DNA from 2 places in the Amycolatopsis australiensis genome. Region 2 is predicted to be linked to the other one. Evidence: riboswitches for the same ligand, from Rfam matches in the RefSeq annotation. Region 2 holds a riboswitch; the other holds the start of a gene.

Region 1 (5,245 bases), 560 kb from region 2:
CCGGTACGGTCTTCGGCAAGACCGGCACGGCCCAGTTCGGCGACGGCTCGAACGCGACGGGGTGGTTCGTCGGCTACCGCGGCAATGTCGCCTTCTCGGTGGTGCTGGAGAACTCGAACGACTCGGGCCCGGCGGTGACCTTGGCGGCCAAGTTCCTCAAGGCGCTCTGAGCAAGGGGCCCCGGGGGAGGGGGCCGTGCGCCTCGGGGGCGGTTGGTGTGCTCGCGGCGGGTCCCGCGTGCCGCCGGGGGGCGGCCGCGTGTCCCGACGGTCGGTTCCGGTAGCCGGCGGGTCTGGCGGTCAGCCGACCGGCTGGGACGTGAGCCGACTGGCTGGAACGCGAGCCGACCGGCTGGTACCGAAGGTTCGGCCGCGGCCGAAGCTCCCGCGCCGTACCGTGGGCGCATGGAGACGATCGCGCTGGCCGAGGTGGCCGCGGTGCTCGCCGATCCGAGCCGGGCTACCATGTGCCTCGCCCTGCTCGACGGGCGGGCCTGGACCGTCGGTGAGCTGGCCAAGGCCGCCGGGATCGCGCTCTCCACCGCCAGCGAGCACGTCACCCGGCTGGCCGATGCCGGGTTCGTCGCGCGGGTCAAGCAGGGCCGGGCCAGCTACGTCCGGATCGCCGACCCGCGCGTCGCCGAACTGATCGAGCACCTCGCCCAGCACGCCGAACACCGGCCGGTTACCGGGCTGAAGGCGTCGCTGCGGGTGAAGCGGCTCGGGTTCGCGCGGACGTGCTACGACCACCTCGCCGGTGTGCTCGGCGTCGCCGTCCGCGACGGCATGCTCGCGACCGGGCTCGTCGACGCCGCCGACGGGCTGACCTTGACCCGCCGGGGCCGGGCCGTGCTGGCCGACCTCGGCGTCCCGGTCGCCGCCGGACGACGGCCGCTGCTGCGCGACTGTCTCGATTGGACGGAGCGCCGCGACCACCTCGCCGGCGCGGTGCCCGCGGCGCTGCTCGACCGCGCGGTCGACGCCGGCTGGGTCGGCCGCGACGGCCACCGCGCGGTCAAGGTCCTGCCCGCGGCCGCCGGGCCGTTCGCGGCGCTCGGCGTCGATCTCGACGCGCTCGGTCCTTAACACACCGGGTGCCGGACACGCGCCGGCGGTACACGAACGAGTTAACCCGGCCGCTTCACTATTCTGAGTGCCCCACGGCACCCGGGAGGAGGCGGCATGGACCAGCTTCCCGTGCTGCTCGGCGTCGGCGGCGTCGTGCTGCTCGCCTCCGTGCTCGCCGTGCGCGTGTCCATCCGGCTCGGCCTGCCCTCGCTGCTGCTCTACCTCGCGATCGGCGTGGTACTGGGCGAAGCCGGCTTCGGCATCCGGTTCGACAACCCGGGCCTGACCCAGTCGCTCGGCCTCGCCGCGCTCGTCATGATCCTCGCCGAAGGCGGGCTGACGACGCGGTGGTCGGCCGTGAAACCCGCACTGGGACTGGGCATCGTACTGTCCACAGTGGCCGTCGCGGTGAGCATCGCGGTCACCGGCGCGGCCCTGCACTGGCTGCTGGGCCTCGACTGGCGGCTCGCCCTGCTGTGGGGCGCGGTGCTCGCGTCGACCGACGCGGCGGCGGTGTTCTCCGTGCTGCGCACGGCCGGGATCGGCAAACGGCTCGTCGGCGCGCTGGAGCTGGAGTCCGGCATCAACGACGCGCCGGCCTACATCGCCGTCGTGGTGCTGGCCGAAGGCGCCACTGTGGACTGGACGCTGCCGCTGCTGGTGGTCTACGAGCTCGGCGCGGGCCTGGCGATCGGCCTCGGGTTCGGCTGGCTCGGCGGCCTGGCGCTGCGCCGGGCCGCGCTGCCGGCGACCGGCCTGTACCCGCTCGCCACGGTCGCGGTGTGCGTCGTGGCGTACTCGTCCGGGCAGCTGCTGCACGCGTCCGGGCTGCTCGCCACGTACGTCGCCGCGCTCGTGCTCGGGAACTCGCGGCTGCCGCACCGGTCGGACACGCTGTCGTTCGCCGAAGGGCTCGGCTGGCTGGCGCAGATCGGGCTGTTCGTGCTGCTCGGGCTGTTCGCCTCGCCGAGCCGGCTGTTCGAGACGATCGTGCCGGGCCTGGTCGCGGGCGCGGTCGTCCTGCTGCTGGCACGGCCGGTCTCGGTGGTGGTGTCGGTGCTGCCGTTCCGGCTGCCGTGGCGGGAACAGGCGTTCCTGTCGTGGGCGGGACTGCGCGGCGCGGTGCCGATCGTGCTGGCCATGATCCCGCTGTCGGAAGGGCTGCCGGGCGCACAACGGCTGGTCGACGCGGTGTTCGTGCTGGTCATCGTGCTGACGCTGCTGCAGGGCGCGACGCTGGGCCCGCTCGGGCGCCGGCTCGGGCTGGCGAAGAAGTCCGAGGCGCACGAGATCGAGGTCGACGCCGCGCCGCTGGACGAGCTGGGCGCGGAGCTGCTGCAGGTCCGCATCCAGCCGGGCTCGAAGCTGCACGGCGTGTACCTGTCGGAGCTGCGATTGCCGACCGGTGCGACGGTCAGCCTGGTGGTCCGCGCCGGCACGGGCTTCACCCCGCAGAAGACGAGCCGCCTGCAGGAGAACGACCAGCTCCTGGTGGTGACGACGAGCGCGGTCCGCGACGCGGTCGAGCGCCGCATCCGCGCGGTGGACCGCGCGGGCCGCCTGGCCCGCTGGCGAGGCGAGTCAGGCCGCTGACCGGCTCGCGGCGGCGCCGACCCGCCAGGCACGCGTGAGGCCTGTTCGGTCGCGGGTGACGCCGCCCCAGCGACTCGTGATGCCGGTTCAGTCGCGGGTGATGCCACCCCAGGCACGCGTGATGCCCGTTCAGCCGCGGCTGATGCCGCCCCAGCCGCGAGTGATGCCGACTCGTGACTCACTGTGAGCGGCGTCTCAGAATGTGAGGCGGGGGTTGGCCGACGGCGGCGTTCTCGGTTACCTTCGGGACCAGGTCATGAGTGCCAGCGCGAAGCCCCGGCTTGCTGGCCGGCAACCCTCCTACCGCGGTGGGGTGCCCCGGGTGAAGACCGGGCCGGTCGCGCAGTGCGACGGGCAAGCGCGGGCCCCTCGCCGGGGTCCCCCGGATCGCCGAGGAGGCACCCCGATGACTCTCGCCCTCAACCGCACCACCGCCGCCGAAGCCGAAGCCGCCACGCCGAACTGTCCGGCGGCCACCGCCGTCACCACCGCCGCGCCGACAACCGAATCCGCTCGGACCGCGAGCCACTTCCCGGCCGCCCCCGCGGAAACCCTTGCCGCCCAGCCCATCCCGGCCGTCGCCGGTGCTTCGCTGCGTGTCCCGCTGGTCACCGGCGAAACCATCGGCTACGCCAACCTCGACCACGCCGCCAGCGCGCCCTGCCTCGACACCGTCCGCAAGGCCGTCGACGAGTTCCTTCCCTGGTACGCCAGCGTCCACCGCGGTGCCGGCTTCGCGTCGCAGGTCTCCACCAAGCTCTACGAGCGCACCCGCGACGTCCTGCGCCGGTTCGCCGGTGCCCGGCGGACCGACACCGTCGTCTTCACCCGCAACACCACCGATTCCTTCAACCTGCTCGCCCGCAGCCTGCCCCGGCACACCACGGTGATCGTCTTCGACACCGAGCACCACGCCGCGCTGCTGCCGTGGGCCGGCCCGAACGTCCGCCGCCTGCCCACTCCGCGCACCCGCCTCGCCGCGGTGTCCGCTGTGGACGACGCGCTCCGGGACGCTCCGCAGGGACCGCGGCTGGTCGTCGTCACCGGGGCGTCCAATGTGACCGGTGAGCTGCTGCCCGTCGCGGAAATCGCCGCCGTGGCGCGCAAGCACGGTGCCCGCATCGCCCTCGACGCCGCCCAGCTCGCGCCGCACCGCCCGATCTCGATCAAGGACCTCGACGTCGACTACGTCGCGCTGTCCGGCCACAAGCTGTACGCGCCCTTCGGCGCCGGCGCGCTCATTGGCCGTGCCGACTGGCTGCGTGCCGCGCGGCCCTACCTGGCCGGCGGCGGCGCCACCAAGCTCGTCACCGAGGACGCCGTCGTCTGGAACACCGGGCCCGAGCGCCACGAAGCCGGTTCGCCCAACACCGTCGGCGTCTACGCCCTCGGCGTCGCCTGCGAAACCCTCGCCGGGAACTGGGACGCCGTCGTCGCGCACGAGCAGGCCCTGCTCACCCGGCTGCGCAAGGGACTCGCGGGCATCCCGGGCTGCGCCGAGCTGCGGCTGTTCGACGCCCCGGCCGACCGCGTCGGCACGGTCAGCTTCGTCGTCGACGGCTTCGACCCGGGCTGGCTGGCCGCGGTCCTGTCCGCCGAGTACGGCATCGGCGTGCGCGACGGCGCCTTCTGCGCCCACATCGCCGCCAAGCGGCTGATCGGCGTCGCCGGCGGTGACGGGCAGCAGGCGGTGCGCGTCAGCCTCGGGCTCGGCAGCACCGAAGAGCACGTCGACCGCGTCGTCCTGGCCCTGCGCCAGATCGTCGCGCGCGGCGCCCGCTGGGAGTACGCGAAGGTGGACGGCCGCTGGGCGCCGGTCGGCGACCCGCGGGAGCTGCCGCCGTTCTGCTGAACGCTAACCTGGGCCGATGGGGAGGCAGTGGGTTCCGTTGGCGTTGCTGGGTTTCGGGGAACTGGGCCTGGTCACGGCCGAGCTGTTCGAGCGGTCGGCCGCCGCCGCGGAACTGGGCGCGGAGCTGACGGCGAACCAGCCGCCGGCGGGCCGGTACTACGACGGGCTGTTCGGGTTCACGATCCAGGGGCCGGGCCCGTCGCGGTTCCTCAGCGCCGCCGACATGGCGCGGTCCTACACGACGGGTTCCGGGCCGGCCTGGCAGATCGTGCTGATGGCCGCGTTCCTCGCCGTGATCGCGTGGTACGCCGTGACGCGCCGCCTGCGCGCGAAAGCCGTCGTGGCGCTCGCGGCCGGCGTGCTCGTCGGTGTGCCCGTGCTGGATCTGACCGCGTTCAGCCAGTTCGGCTGGGACGCCGCCACCCGCGGGCCGCTGCTCGCGACGCTCGGCCTGGCCGTGGTCGCCTGGTACGAACGCAGCCCGCTGGTGCTCGCGGTGGCGGTGGTGGCCGGCGCGGCGGCCGTCGTGGTCGCGGACCTGCCGGGCGCGCTGATCTCCGCGACGGTCCTCGTGGCGGGCGCGTTCGCCGCTACCCTGCCGGGGTGGGGGAGACACGACGACACTGGTTCCCGCTGGCCGCGCTGGGGTTCGCCCAGCTCGTGATGGCGGTGGTCGCGCTGGTCCCGCGGGTCCCGGAGCCGGGCCACTTCGTGAACATGCGCGGCTACCCGT
Region 2 (5,245 bases):
GGTCCGGGTGCTGGCGCCGGCGTGGCCGCCGCGTGACTGGGCGATGGTCGAGTGCGACGTCGGTCAGGGCGACGCGGTCGTGCTGGCGACGGCCGAGCCAGGACGGGCCGTCGTCGTGGACACCGGTCCCGAGCCGGGACCGGTCGACGAGTGCCTGCACCGGCTGGCTGTCGACCGCATCCCGCTGCTGGTGCTGAGCCACCTGCACGCCGACCACATCGGCGGCCTGGCGTCGGTCTTCGAGGGCCGGGCGGTCGGCGGGATCGCGGTCGGGCCGGGGCGTGCGCCGGAATGGGCGTGGCGGCAGGTCGCCGCGGAGGCCGCCCGGCAGGCGGTGCCGCTGGTGGAGCTGAACCCTGGGGAGCGGCTGGCGTGGCCCGGCCTCTCACTCGACGTGCTCGGGCCACGCTATGTGCCGGCCCGCACGGTGGGACACCAGGACGGCACGACGATCAACAACAGTTCGGTGGTGCTGCGGGCGGAGACCCCGGCCGGCCGGGTGCTGCTGACCGGCGACGTCGAGCTGGCCGCGCAGGCCGACCTGCTGGCCGACGTCGGAGAGCTGAAAGCGGAGGTGCTGAAGGTCCCGCATCACGGTTCGCGTTACTCGCTGCCGTCGTTCCTCTCGGCGGTGGCGCCGCGAGTGGCGTTGGTCAGCGTGGGCGCGGGCAACACGTACGGACATCCGAGCAAGTCCACAATGGACAGCCTGGCGGCACTGGGCGCGCTCGTCACCCGCACCGACCGCGACGGGGACACAGCGGTGGTGACCGGCACGGCGATCGTCCGCCGGGGCGAGCCTCGCGGCCCGCCGCGCCGATGAGCCGGGGCGCGCCGGGCCGGCCGTCGTTGCGGCCGTCGCGTTGGGCCGTAACCCTCGACCGAAGGGAGCCCCGGACAAAGCAGCCTTCGCCGGGGCAAACCGTGAGGCCCGCCGCGCAAGTGAGCCGGGCTGGCCATCGTTGCGGCGTCGCGCTGGGCCGTAAGCCTCGACCGAAGGGAGCATTGGACGAAAGGAGCCTTCGCTGGGCAAGCCGCGTGGCCCGCCGCGCCGGTGAGCCGGGGCGCGCCGAGCCGGTCATCGTTGCGGCCGTCGCGTTGGGCCGTAACCCTCGACCGAAGGGAGCGTCGGACGAAAGGAGCCCTTGCCGGGGCGAGCCGCGTGGCCGCCCCGGCTGCGGCGGACGTCAGTAGCCGAGCGCCTCGTTCACGGCCGCAGCCGACGGGGGCACGATCGCCTTCGGGCCGAGGTGGTTCTCGACCGCGTCGAGGGTCTTGAGGCCGTCGCCGGTGATCAGCAGGACCGTCTCGGCGTCCGGGTCCAGCTTGCCCGTCTCGACCAGCTTCTTCGCCGTGGCGACGGTGACCCCGCCCGCCGTCTCGGTGAAGATGCCCTCCGTGCGGGCCAGCAGCCGGATGCCTTCGACGACCTCTTCGTCGGTGACGTCCTCGATCGCGCCGCCGGTGCGGTTGACGATGTCGAGCACGTACGGGCCGTCGGCCGGGTTGCCGATCGCCAGCGAACGGGCGATCGTGTCCGGCCTCACCGGCTGGACCACGTCGTGGCCGGCGCGGAAGGCGGCCGACACCGGCGAGCAGCCGGTGGCCTGGGCGCCGAACACCTTGTATGGGCTGGCGTCCACGAGACCGAGCTGACCCAGCTCGCGGAACCCCTTGTCCACCTTGGTCAGCTGCGAACCGGAGGCGATCGGCACGACGATCTGTGGCGGGATGCGCCAGCCGAGCTGCTCGGCGACCTCGAAGGCCAGCGTCTTCGAGCCTTCCGAGTAGTACGGCCGGACGTTCACGTTCACGAACGCCCACTTCGGGTGCTCACCGGCCAGTTCGGTGGCGAGGCGATTGACGTCGTCGTAGTTGCCGTCGACGGCGATCAGGTCGCCGTCGTACACCGCGGTGGTGAGGATCTTGGCGCGCTCGAGGGTCTTCGGGATCAGCACGACCGACCGCCAGCCCGCGCGGGCCGCGGCGGCGGCCGTCGCGTTGGCCAGGTTGCCGGTCGAGGGACAGGCGAGTACCTCGAACCCGAACTCGCGGGCCGCCGCCAGCGCGACGGCGACGACGCGGTCCTTGAAGGAGTGCGTCGGGTTGCCGGTGTCGTCCTTGACCCACACGCGCTTGAGGCCGAGTTCCTTCGCAAGGCGGTCGGCGCGGATCAGCCGGGTCGCGCCGGGCTCGGTGTTCGGGATCTCTTCGACGTTGGACGGAACCGGGAGGAGTTTCTTGTAGCGCCAGATGTTCTTGGGTCCGGCCTCGATGTCTTCGCGGCGGACGCGGCCGAAGTCGTAGGCGACCTCGAGCGGCGAGAAGTCCTCGGCGGAGACGAACTCCGGGGCGAGCGGCTGGCGGTGACCCTCTTCCTTCGACACCAGTTCGACGGCGGGACCGAGATCCGGGGTCTTCGTGGTGGAGGTCGTGCCGAGGGTTGCGGTCATCGCGAGGTTCCTTTCCTCATCTGCCCCGCCGAAGCGGGCCGGAATTGGCACCGTGGTCGTCAGCTACCCCGCGATCGCGGGATGACGGGCTGTACGCCGGTTGCCGGGGCTTCGTCGGGCCGTTCCCTCTGCCCCTCTGGATGAGCGGTATTCGGTTGTCGGCGCGCGCACGCCGGATCGTCCGGGGCGGCTGCCTCGGCTACACCGTACGACATGGCGCTCACGCCGTGCCATGCCGGCCGCCCGACATCACCGGAGCGGGCGCACGACAGCGCAAGTGAGAGGATTCACCCGTGACCGCGCAAGCCACCGCCCCGGCGCCGCTACACTTGGTGCTGGGCGAGGAAGAACTGCTGATCGAGCGGGCCGTCCGCGAGACGCTCGCTGCCGCCCGCGCGACCGACCCGGCGGCCGAGCTGACCCGTGTCCGGGTGTCGGAACTCACAGCGCCGGAGCTGGCCGAACTGGTCAGCCCGTCGCTGTTCAGCGAAGGCCGTGTGATCGTCCTGGAGTCGGCGCAGGACATCTCGCAGGAGCTGGCCGACGCCGTCGCGGCGTACCTGAAGGACCCGGCGGACGGCGTCGTGCTGGTCGTCGTGCACACCGGCGGCGGCCGCAGCAAGGCGGGCAAGTCGCTCCCGGCGGCGCTGAAGAAGGCGGGCGCCGAGGTGACGGAGTGCCCGAAGCTGACGAAGCCGGCGGAGCGGGAGCAGTTCGTCCGGCATGAGGTACGCCGGGCGGGCGGCAAGATCGACCCGGCGGGTGTCGCGGCGCTGATCGACGCGGTGGGCTCTGACCTGCGGGAACTCTCCTCGGCGGCGAGCCAGCTGGTGGCCGACACGGGCGGAACGGTCGACGCGGACGCGGTCCGCCGCTACCACCGCGGCCGCGCGGACGTGACGGGCTTCGCGGTGGCGGAGAAGGCAGTGAGCGGAGATCGCTCGGCGGCGCTGGAGTCGCTGCGCTGGGCGATGCAGCTGGGGGTCCCGCACGTGCTGGTGGCGGACGCACTGGCCGACGCGGTCCGCACGATCGCCCGCGTCGCCGGCGCGGGCCGCGGCAACCCGAACCAGATGGCGGGCGAACTGGGCATGCCGCCGTGGAAGATCCGCAAGGCGCAGGGCCAGTCCCGAGGCTGGAACCCGGACGGCCTGGCAACGGCGATGCGGGTGGTGGCCCGCCTGAACGCCGAGGTCAAGGGCGTGGCGGCCGACCCGGGCTACGCACTGGAGCGAGCGGTCCTGGAGGTGGCGGCGGCCAAGGGTGACCGCTGACCCGGGGGCTACCGACCTGCGCGGATGCGGGGCGCCGAGTGTGCGGGGGCGAGGGGCGGAAGGCTGGTCGCTGAAGCGGGCCGGGCGAAGGCCGGGCGCCCAGCGGTGCGGGGCGAGGGGCGGAAAGGTTGGCCGCTGAAGCGGGCCGCGCGAAGGCCGGGCGCCCAGCGGTGCGGGGCGAGGGGCGGAAAGGTTGGCCGCTGAAGCGGGCCGCGCGAAGGCCGGGTATCGAGTCGCCGAGAGCCACTCCGTCCTGGCGGCCACGCGCCGCACTGCCGCTCCAAGCCACGCCCGGACATGAAGAAGGCCCCGGCCGGAGCCGGGGCCTTCCCAGAAATCAACCAGCTCAGAGCGCGTTGACGCGCTTGGCCAGCGCCGACTTCTTGTTGGCGGCCTGGTTGGCGTGGATGACGCCCTTCGAGACGGCCTTGTCCAGCTTCTGGGCGGCGTCGCGCTGCAGCTCGATCGCCTTGGCCTTGTCGCCGGCCTCGGCGGCTTCGCGGACCTTGCGGATCGCGGTCTTCACCGAGGACCGGATCGCCTGGTTGCGCTGACGCGCCTTCTCGTTCGTCGTGATGCGCTTGATCTGCGACTTGATGTTGGCCATAGGGCAACTCCTGTTTCACTCGGTGAGATCGCCGCCGCGCTGAAGTGGCCCCGCTCGGAAACGAACGGGCTTCCTCCATGACGGAATGCCGCACGGGCAGCGAGCGACCACTCTAACAGCCGGGCCGGCGGCACCCGCAGCCGGTCGCCGGGGAGTACCTTGGACGACGGTAGTGCCTAGGGTTCCGCCGCCGGTCCGCGCTCGACGACACGACACAACCAGGACCGGTGGGGCTGGTCCGAGCGGCACCGTCGGCGGGCCCGGACGGCCTGCCGTTCATCTGACGGGGCAAAAGCCTGGAGGACCCGGTTTTCGCGCGCGCGAAAACCCGAAAGGGTCCCAATGAACGGCACCGCTCTCTCCTTCGTCCTCGTCGCGGCCGTCGTGCACGCCGCCTGGAACCTGGCCGCCAAGCGGATCTCCGCCGGTGGCACCCAGTTCGTCTGGCTCTACTACACCGTTTCCGCGGTCGTCCTGCTGCCCGTCACGGCCGTGCTGCTGGCCGTCGAACCGCAACGTCCACAGTGGAGCTGGCTGCTCGCCGCGCTGGGCACGTCGGTGCTGCACATCGCCTACGGCATCGTGCTGCAGCGCGGGTACCGGGTCGGCGACCTCTCCGTCGTCTACCCGGTCGCGCGGGGCACCGGGCCGCTGCTGTCGGTGCTCGCCGCCGTCCTGGTGCTCGGGGAACGTCCCGGCGCGCTCGGGCTGCTCGGCGCGTTCCTGGTCGTCGCCGGAGTGCTCGTGATCAGCACCGGCCGGACCGGAGGCGACGCCCACGCGGTCAAGGCCGGCATCTTCTACGGCCTCCTGACCGGCGCCGTCATCGCCGGCTACACCCTCTGGGACGCGCACTCGGTGACCGGCCTCGGCGTGCCGCCGGTCGTCTACTTCGGCCTCGGCTCGGTGCT

The links. Region 2 has a riboswitch for S-adenosylmethionine ahead of thrC (threonine synthase). Riboswitches for the same ligand answer to the same signal wherever they lie in the genome.
Region 1: another riboswitch for S-adenosylmethionine. It lies ahead of BT341_RS20640 (aminotransferase class V-fold PLP-dependent enzyme); the one in region 2 lies ahead of thrC (threonine synthase).

What each region holds. Positions count from the first base shown of each region.
Region 1 is NZ_FPJG01000006.1:4,128,429-4,133,673, forward strand. It holds gene BT341_RS20625 (penicillin-binding transpeptidase domain-containing protein) at 1-170, shown strand, start outside; gene BT341_RS20630 (ArsR/SmtB family transcription factor) at 405-1,085, shown strand; gene BT341_RS20635 (potassium/proton antiporter) at 1,182-2,660, shown strand; SAM riboswitch class IV at 2,913-3,027, shown strand; gene BT341_RS20640 (aminotransferase class V-fold PLP-dependent enzyme) at 3,067-4,512, shown strand; gene BT341_RS45435 (hypothetical protein) at 4,529-5,176, shown strand; gene BT341_RS44395 (hypothetical protein) at 5,116-5,245, shown strand, end outside.
Region 2 is NZ_FPJG01000006.1:3,565,194-3,570,438, forward strand. It holds gene BT341_RS18265 (ComEC/Rec2 family competence protein) at 1-823, shown strand, start outside; gene thrC (threonine synthase) at 1,188-2,453, opposite strand; SAM riboswitch class I at 2,467-2,600, opposite strand; gene holA (DNA polymerase III subunit delta) at 2,747-3,727, shown strand; gene rpsT (30S ribosomal protein S20) at 4,074-4,334, opposite strand; gene BT341_RS18285 (DMT family transporter) at 4,677-5,245, shown strand, end outside.